2 linked regions of the Occallatibacter riparius genome follow. The protein of the gene in region 2 binds, or shares a complex with, the protein of the main gene of each other region. Links are inferred from orthologs where the notes say so. Each region holds a gene or a part of one and is shown on either strand. Other genes may lie near its edges.

Region 1 (3,125 bases), 1.3 Mb from region 2 along the record:
CAATGCAAACGCGCAAGTTAGGAAAGAGCAATCTTGAAGTCTCCGCCCTTGGCCTCGGGTGCATGGGCATGAGCTTCAGCTACGGGCCGCCGAAGGATAAACAGGAGATGATCTCGCTGATGCATGCGGCGGTGGATCGCGGCATCACTTTCTTCGACACGGCGGAGGTGTACGGACCTTTCGCGAATGAAGAACTGGTCGGCGAAGCACTGGAACCGTACAAGGGGAAGGTCGCTATCGCCACCAAGTTCGGATTCAATCTGAACCCGGACGGAAGCCCGGGATGGCAAGGGCTCAACAGCCGTCCCGAACGCATTCGCCGGGTCGCGGAGAATTCGCTGAAGCGGCTGCGCGTGGATGTGATCGAGCTGTTTTATCAGCATCGCGTCGATCCCGATGTGCCCATTGAAGATGTCGCCGGTACGGTGAAGGACTTGATTACGGAAGGCAAGGTGAAGCACTTCGGCATGTCGGAAGCGGGTGCGCAGACCGTGCGCCGCGCCCATGCAGTGCAGCCCGTGACGACTGTGCAGAACGAGTACTCTCTGTGGTTCCGGCGGCCCGAAGAGGAACTGATTCCTATGCTGGAGGAACTCGGCATCGGTCTCGTGCCGTACAGCCCGCTCGGCAAAGGCTTCCTCACTGGAAAGATGGACGCGTCTACCGAACTCGGCAGCGACGACTTCCGCAGCCGGCTGCCGCGGTTCCAGGCCGAAGCCCGCAAGAATAACCAGGCAGTGGTTGACCTGCTGGCGCGCATTGGCAGCGAGAAAGGCGCAACTCCCGCGCAGATCGCACTGGCCTGGCTTCTGGCGCAGAAGCCGTGGATCGTTCCGATTCCCGGAACGACCAAGCTGCACCGGCTCGAGGAAAATATCGGAGCAGTGAACATCGAGCTCACGCCCGAAGACCTGCGTGAAATCGACGAAGCTGCCGCGAAAATCAAGATCCAGGGCGAACGTTATCCAGAAGCGCTTGAGAAGATGACTGGCCTGTAAAAGACGGCCGCCACGAACCGCATAGGAGACGATCCATGGAGATCAAACCCGCAGGCACGCAGCCCTCCGGCAAAGGGCCAGCCGACTGGTTCACCGGCACGGTCCGGATCGATCCGCTCTTCACGGCACCTGAGCCAGCGCGTGCGGCTGGCGCCAGCGTCACCTTTGAGCCCGGCGCGCGCACGGCGTGGCACACGCATCCACTCGGCCAGACACTCATCGTCACCGCCGGCTGCGGCCACGCGCAGAAATGGGGCGAACCCATCCAGGAGATCCATCCTGGCGACGTCGTCTGGTTCGCGCCCGGCGAGAAGCACTGGCACGGTGCCGCTCCCACCACCTCCGTGACCCACATCGCTATTCAAGAGAAGCTCGATGGCAAAATGGTCGACTGGCTGGAGCACGTAACCGACGAGCAGTACGAGCCCGCCTAAGGCCCGCCTGACACCCATCAGAGCCTAGACGCAGCAAAGCCCGGCAGCGGCCGGGCTTTACGCTTCGCCTGGATTCAGACTTATCCGACGGGGCTTATCCGATGATCTTCTGGACCTTCTCTTCGATCACGTCCTGTCCAACGTAGCCCACGATCTGGTCGGCGACCTTGCCGCCCTTGAAGAACAGCAGCGCGGGGATGCCGCGAATGCCGTATCGCGAAGGCGTGGCGCCGTTCTGGTCCACGTTCACCTTGGTCACCTTCAGCTTGCCCGCGTAGGTCTCCGCCACCTTGTCGACGGCGGGCGCAATCATCTTGCAGGGCCCGCACCAGCCCGCCCAGAAATCCACCAGAACCGGCTGCTCGCTCTTCAACACTTCCTGATCAAAGCTCGCATCCGTCACTTCCAAAACGCCCACTCCAGCCATGCTCCTCCTTGCTGATACTGCACCGGTTCAGTGTAACCCTGCAGCCTGCTCTTATGGGATGCCGCAGCCTGTTGGAAAGTCGCACCGGCGTGGCGGAGCGTGGACACTGCCAGGTTCCAAAATTAAAGCGCCCGGATTCCATCAGGAATCACGGGCGCTAGAGCAGCCCTCCCCCAGAACTGCCCACGAACGAGACTTTAAGTTTTCTGAACTAGAAAAACAAGCAATCTTAGGTAATCTTTTGAGTAATCACCTATGGGGTATTTGCATTTTGGATACTACTGAATCCGCGCTCTTTAACCGAACTTCATACAGCAATCCGCCAGCGAAGTTGCTCAGAGCCGCGATGCTTCGGGGCTGAAAACTCAAGCATGTACGCCGGTCTCGACCACCGTTCCCTGAGATTCAAACCTGCACAAAAGCAATTCAGGCCGCTGAATCTCCTGCATAGCATCGAAGATGACGCGGAAAGCCCCTGCGACACTGCGCTCGCCATTCACGATGGCCAGTACTGCCGGCCCGGCGCCGCTCAGCGCAACTCCCAGAATGCCTTCCTGCCCGGCCAAAGGCAGCAACTTTGGTAACTGCGGGCAGATCGCAGAGCGGTACGGCTGATGCACCCGGTCCGTCATTGCGGCTTTCAGCAGCTCTCCCCTGCCCTGCGCAAAGGCGAGGCCGAGCATGGCCACACCCTGCAGATTGATCACCACGTCGGTGCGCGCATAGATGGCCGGAAGCACCGCACGCGCCTTGCTGGTGGCCAGTGGCTCAGTGGGCAACACTACTATCGCGCGCCAGTCCTCCGGCGGAGTCACCCGAGCAACGTGAACTTCCCCGCCCTGCGTGCCCGAAGCGACGAATCCGCCCAGCCAGCAGGCAGCGGCATTGTCAGGATGGCCCTCGAGCTCGGACGCCTCAGCCAGAACGCGGTCACTGGACCAGCCCAGGCTACCGAAGTGATTCGCCAGCACAATCGCGGCGAGGCGCCCGGCTGCCGAAGAGCCGCAGCCCATGCCGAGCGGGATCTCGTTTTCCATTCGGATGGCCAGGGGCGTCGCTGGCCTGCCCTCGCGCTCCAACAGGGTGCGATAGAGTTCGATGACTAGGTTGTCCTCGAGCGCCCCGCAGCGTTCCGCATCGCGGCCCGTGGCGGCGATCGAGAACGCCGCCGCAGGCTCTGCCTCCACCGTCAGGTGAAAGTCCAGCGCCACCGCGGCCGTGTCGAACCCCGGCCCTAGATTCGCCGAGGTCGCCGGCAGCCGTACC
Region 2 (3,266 bases):
CGGCCTTGTTCGACTGCAGGTGGCCAATTAGGTGCACAAGAATGGGCGTGTCGGATGCGGCAGTAGCGCCATTGACACGCAAGGGAGCGAGCTCAGCCGATTTGCCCGCGAACTCCTGCACCCGATTCTCGCCGAAACTACGCAGGCCGAGACGAGCTGCTTCGAGGATGGTCGAGGCTGGATAGGTTTTGGAGACGGCCATCAGCTCCACTTCGCTGCGCTTGCGACCGGCGCGGCGGCAGGCGTCATGAATGGCAGATTCGATGCGCTCGAGGTTTTCGCGAAGTTGAGCTTGTTCGATCAAGAGTTCATTCTAGCTGTTGCATGGTGGTGGGATAGGTCAGGGCTTCGCCCTTTCGTCCCGGAGGCACGACATGAAAATAGCCCAGGAGAAGCGCGCAGCGCGCACTCCTGGGTAACCGGTTGCCTCAAATTTCCCGCGTGCCGTAGGTACGCGAAGATCCAGCGGCGCCCGTTACTTTTCAACCAGATTGGAATCCGTACGTTCCGAACTCTGCATCCGCCCGTAGGCGCTGTCCAAGCGCCCGGTGACGGGCGTGTGTGCAACTCCGGCGGCGAGGCCGAAGCGCGGCATGTTCACGTAGACGGCTTCGTGGTTTCCGGGCTGGACGACGAAAGTTTCGTGCCAAATGCCTACCGCTCCGTTGTTCCCAATCGCGCGATTGAAAGCAGCCCACGCGGGGAGGTGCAAGCCTTCCTTCATCTTGGCGTAGGAGTGCAGGTGCTCGAAGCTGCGCCAGTATTGAATGTTGACGACGCCGCGCCAGTAGAGCGCGGTTTCTACATGCAGGAGGCCAAGCTCGGGACGCTTTTTCAGCTCGGCAATCATCGGCGGCATGGCTTTGGCCACCTGCATCCACTTGCCGAATTGGAAGAAGCGGTTCACGCGCATGCCGATGAGGAAGACCACGAACGGCTCATCGGTGCGGGCGGTATAGCGGCCGGGGAAGATCGGCATTCGAACCTCCGGATTCAGCTCTGAGCCTATAGCCACCAGCCGATAGCGAACTCACGGCAGCTGCAAGCTACTGGCTCCCAATTACAAGCTGTTAGCGGCCGTGCTCTTCCAGGTACTTCTCCACTTCCAGCGCAGCCATGCAGCCGGTACCCGCTGCAGTGATGGCTTGGCGGTAGCGGCGGTCCTGCACGTCGCCGCAGGCGTAGACGCCGGGGACCACGACTCCCTTGTGTGTGGTGAATACGTTGTTCAGCGTGAGGACGTAGCCTTCGGGGTCGAGATCAATCTGGCCGTGGAAAGCCTTGGCATTCGGCTCGTGACCGATGCCCAGGAACATGCCGCTGACCGGCAGAACCGAGCGGGTGCCGGTGACTACGTCTTTGAGCGCTAGGCCTTTGACTTGGTTGTCGTCCACGCCGAGGACTTCTTCGACGATGACGTTGGTGCGGAGCTCGATATTCGGGTGGGCCATGGCGCGCTCGAGCATGATCTTGCTGGCGCGGAAGGTCTCGCGACGGTGCAGCAGGTAGACCTTGCTGGCGAAACGGGTGAGGAAGAGAGCCTCCTCCATGGCGGAGTCGCCGCCGCCAATGACCGCGATCTCAAGTCCGCGGAAGAAGAACCCGTCACACGTGGCGCAGCTTGAAACGCCGTGGCCGATGAGGGCCTGCTCGCTCTGGAGCCCGAGCCACCGCGCGCTGGCGCCTGAAGCAATGATCAGTGAGCGCGTGTGGATCTCGCCGATCGATGTCTTCAGCTTGAACGGGTGCGCGTGCACATCGACGGAGTTGAGGTGGGCCACCTGGAACTCGGCGCCGAAGCGCTGGGCCTGCTTCTTCATGTTGTCGATGAGCTCGGGCCCCTGGATTCCCTCCGGCCAGCCCGGGAAGTTTTCGACCAGGGTGGTGATGGAGAGCTGTCCGCCGGGCTCGTGGCCTTCAAGGACGAGCGGCTTGAGGTTGGCGCGGGCGGCGTAGATGGCCGCAGTGAGGCCGGCGCAGCCGGAGCCGATGATGACGGTGTCGCGAGTTTCGATCATTCCGAATTTCCAGTTCGAGGTTCAGGTTCGATTGTAGCCGGGCGGAACGGGAGTATCCCGGACGTCGCGACAGATTAGAAAACCCTCATCCGTGAGGATTCCCTCATCTGCCCCCGCTATTAAGATGAAGCACATGGCGAATCTGACTCTTGTGTACGGATTGCGGCTGCTTCCCGAAGGCGAAGTGAAGCAGGTTCACGACGCCACCCTCGAGCTGGTGAACGGGAACGAGGCGCATGTGACGATGCATGTGCTGGAGGGCTCGCGCGAGCAGATCGAGGCGCAGCTCAAGCAGAGCCTCGACGCGTTCTTCGACTTCTACCCCGAGATCTGAAGCTTAGTGTGCCTGCTCAAACTCGTAGGTGCCGCCGTCGGCCATCACTGCCAAAAACAGGTGGCCATCAGCGAAATGGTAGGAACGCACGTTGCCCCAGTCCTTTGTCAGACGACTGGTGAGGTCGGCTGCCGGGCACATCGCGCGCGTAAGGGCTAGGGGACCGAACTCAAGTTGTCCTGGTTGCGGTGCCTTCCAGGTTCCGCGCCCGCGATTGCAGTCGATCCGCACGGTGACGCTGCCATCCGCGGCGAAGGAGACCTGGTATTTGGATCGGTCGAGGGCCGTGAGCACTTTTCCGTTGCCGCCCACGAATTTAACGAGCTGCCAGCTTGTGCCGGCGGGCCCGGGCTGGGTAGCTTCCACCGGGATAGCCCGTGCGCTGACATCCATCTTTTTGGCCGCAGCGGGAGCTTCCTGGGTAAATGCTGTGGTGAGAGCAAAGGCAACGAAAAACGCGAGGAGACCCAGGATGCGCAAAGGCATCAGTGTCATGGTTCCTCCGTGAAATGCCGCCATGGTAAGCCGCAATCGGAGGGGAAACTACCGTAAGAATTACCAGCGCCAGCGGTCTAATGGACTTGGGCTGCTGTGCTCCTTTGTCGGGGCGTGTCGGTCGGGCGTTTGACCCGCAGATTGTCGAGCGCGTAATCGATGTAGCGTGATTCCATGCGCGGCGGCTGCTCCATGAAGCGGCAGGTGGCCACGATCTGGTCCACGATGAACTTAGGCTGGTAGGCCGCCAGCTCAAGGCCTTTGTCGATGGTGATGCGATCCACAATATAGCGGAATGTCTCCTCGGTGAGCTCCAGGCCGTGCTGCGCGCACTCGTTCTGGAAGATACGGTAGTAGCGCCCAACTTCGGGGCCTCCGACTTCAATCTTGTAAGGAAGGCGGCGCAGGAAGGCGGGGTC

Evidence for each region.
Region 1: the proteins of trxB (region 2) and trxA are in contact, whole or in part, in a crystal structure (PDB 1F6M), measured with the Escherichia coli proteins. The link is inferred for Occallatibacter riparius from one-to-one orthologs.

Annotation. Positions count from the first base shown.
Region 1 is NZ_CP093313.1:5,124,779-5,127,903, reverse strand. Bases 194-3,003 are described here. They hold trxA (thioredoxin), read right to left. Parts: upstream 1,860-3,003; coding sequence 1,527-1,859; downstream 194-1,526. Other genes in these bases: thrB (homoserine kinase), read right to left, coding at 2,225-3,003; MOP44_RS20885 ((R)-mandelonitrile lyase), read left to right, coding at 1,034-1,432; MOP44_RS20890 (aldo/keto reductase), read left to right, coding at 194-998. Outside these bases: more of MOP44_RS20890, read left to right, coding at 3-193; more of thrB, read right to left, coding at 3,004-3,125. UniProt on the Escherichia coli protein: Participates in various redox reactions through the reversible oxidation of its active center dithiol to a disulfide and catalyzes dithiol-disulfide exchange reactions.
Region 2 is NZ_CP093313.1:3,838,689-3,841,954, forward strand. What follows is about bases 45-2,995. They hold trxB (thioredoxin-disulfide reductase), read right to left. Parts: upstream 2,019-2,995; coding sequence 1,071-2,018; downstream 45-1,070. Other genes in these bases: MOP44_RS15555 (YggS family pyridoxal phosphate-dependent enzyme), read right to left, coding at 45-304; MOP44_RS15560 (DUF4188 domain-containing protein), read right to left, coding at 476-979; MOP44_RS15570 (allantoinase), read left to right, coding at 2,152-2,352; MOP44_RS15575 (META domain-containing protein), read right to left, coding at 2,356-2,847; MOP44_RS15580 (ATP-binding protein), read right to left, coding at 2,925-2,995. Outside these bases: more of MOP44_RS15555, read right to left, coding at 1-44; more of MOP44_RS15580, read right to left, coding at 2,996-3,266.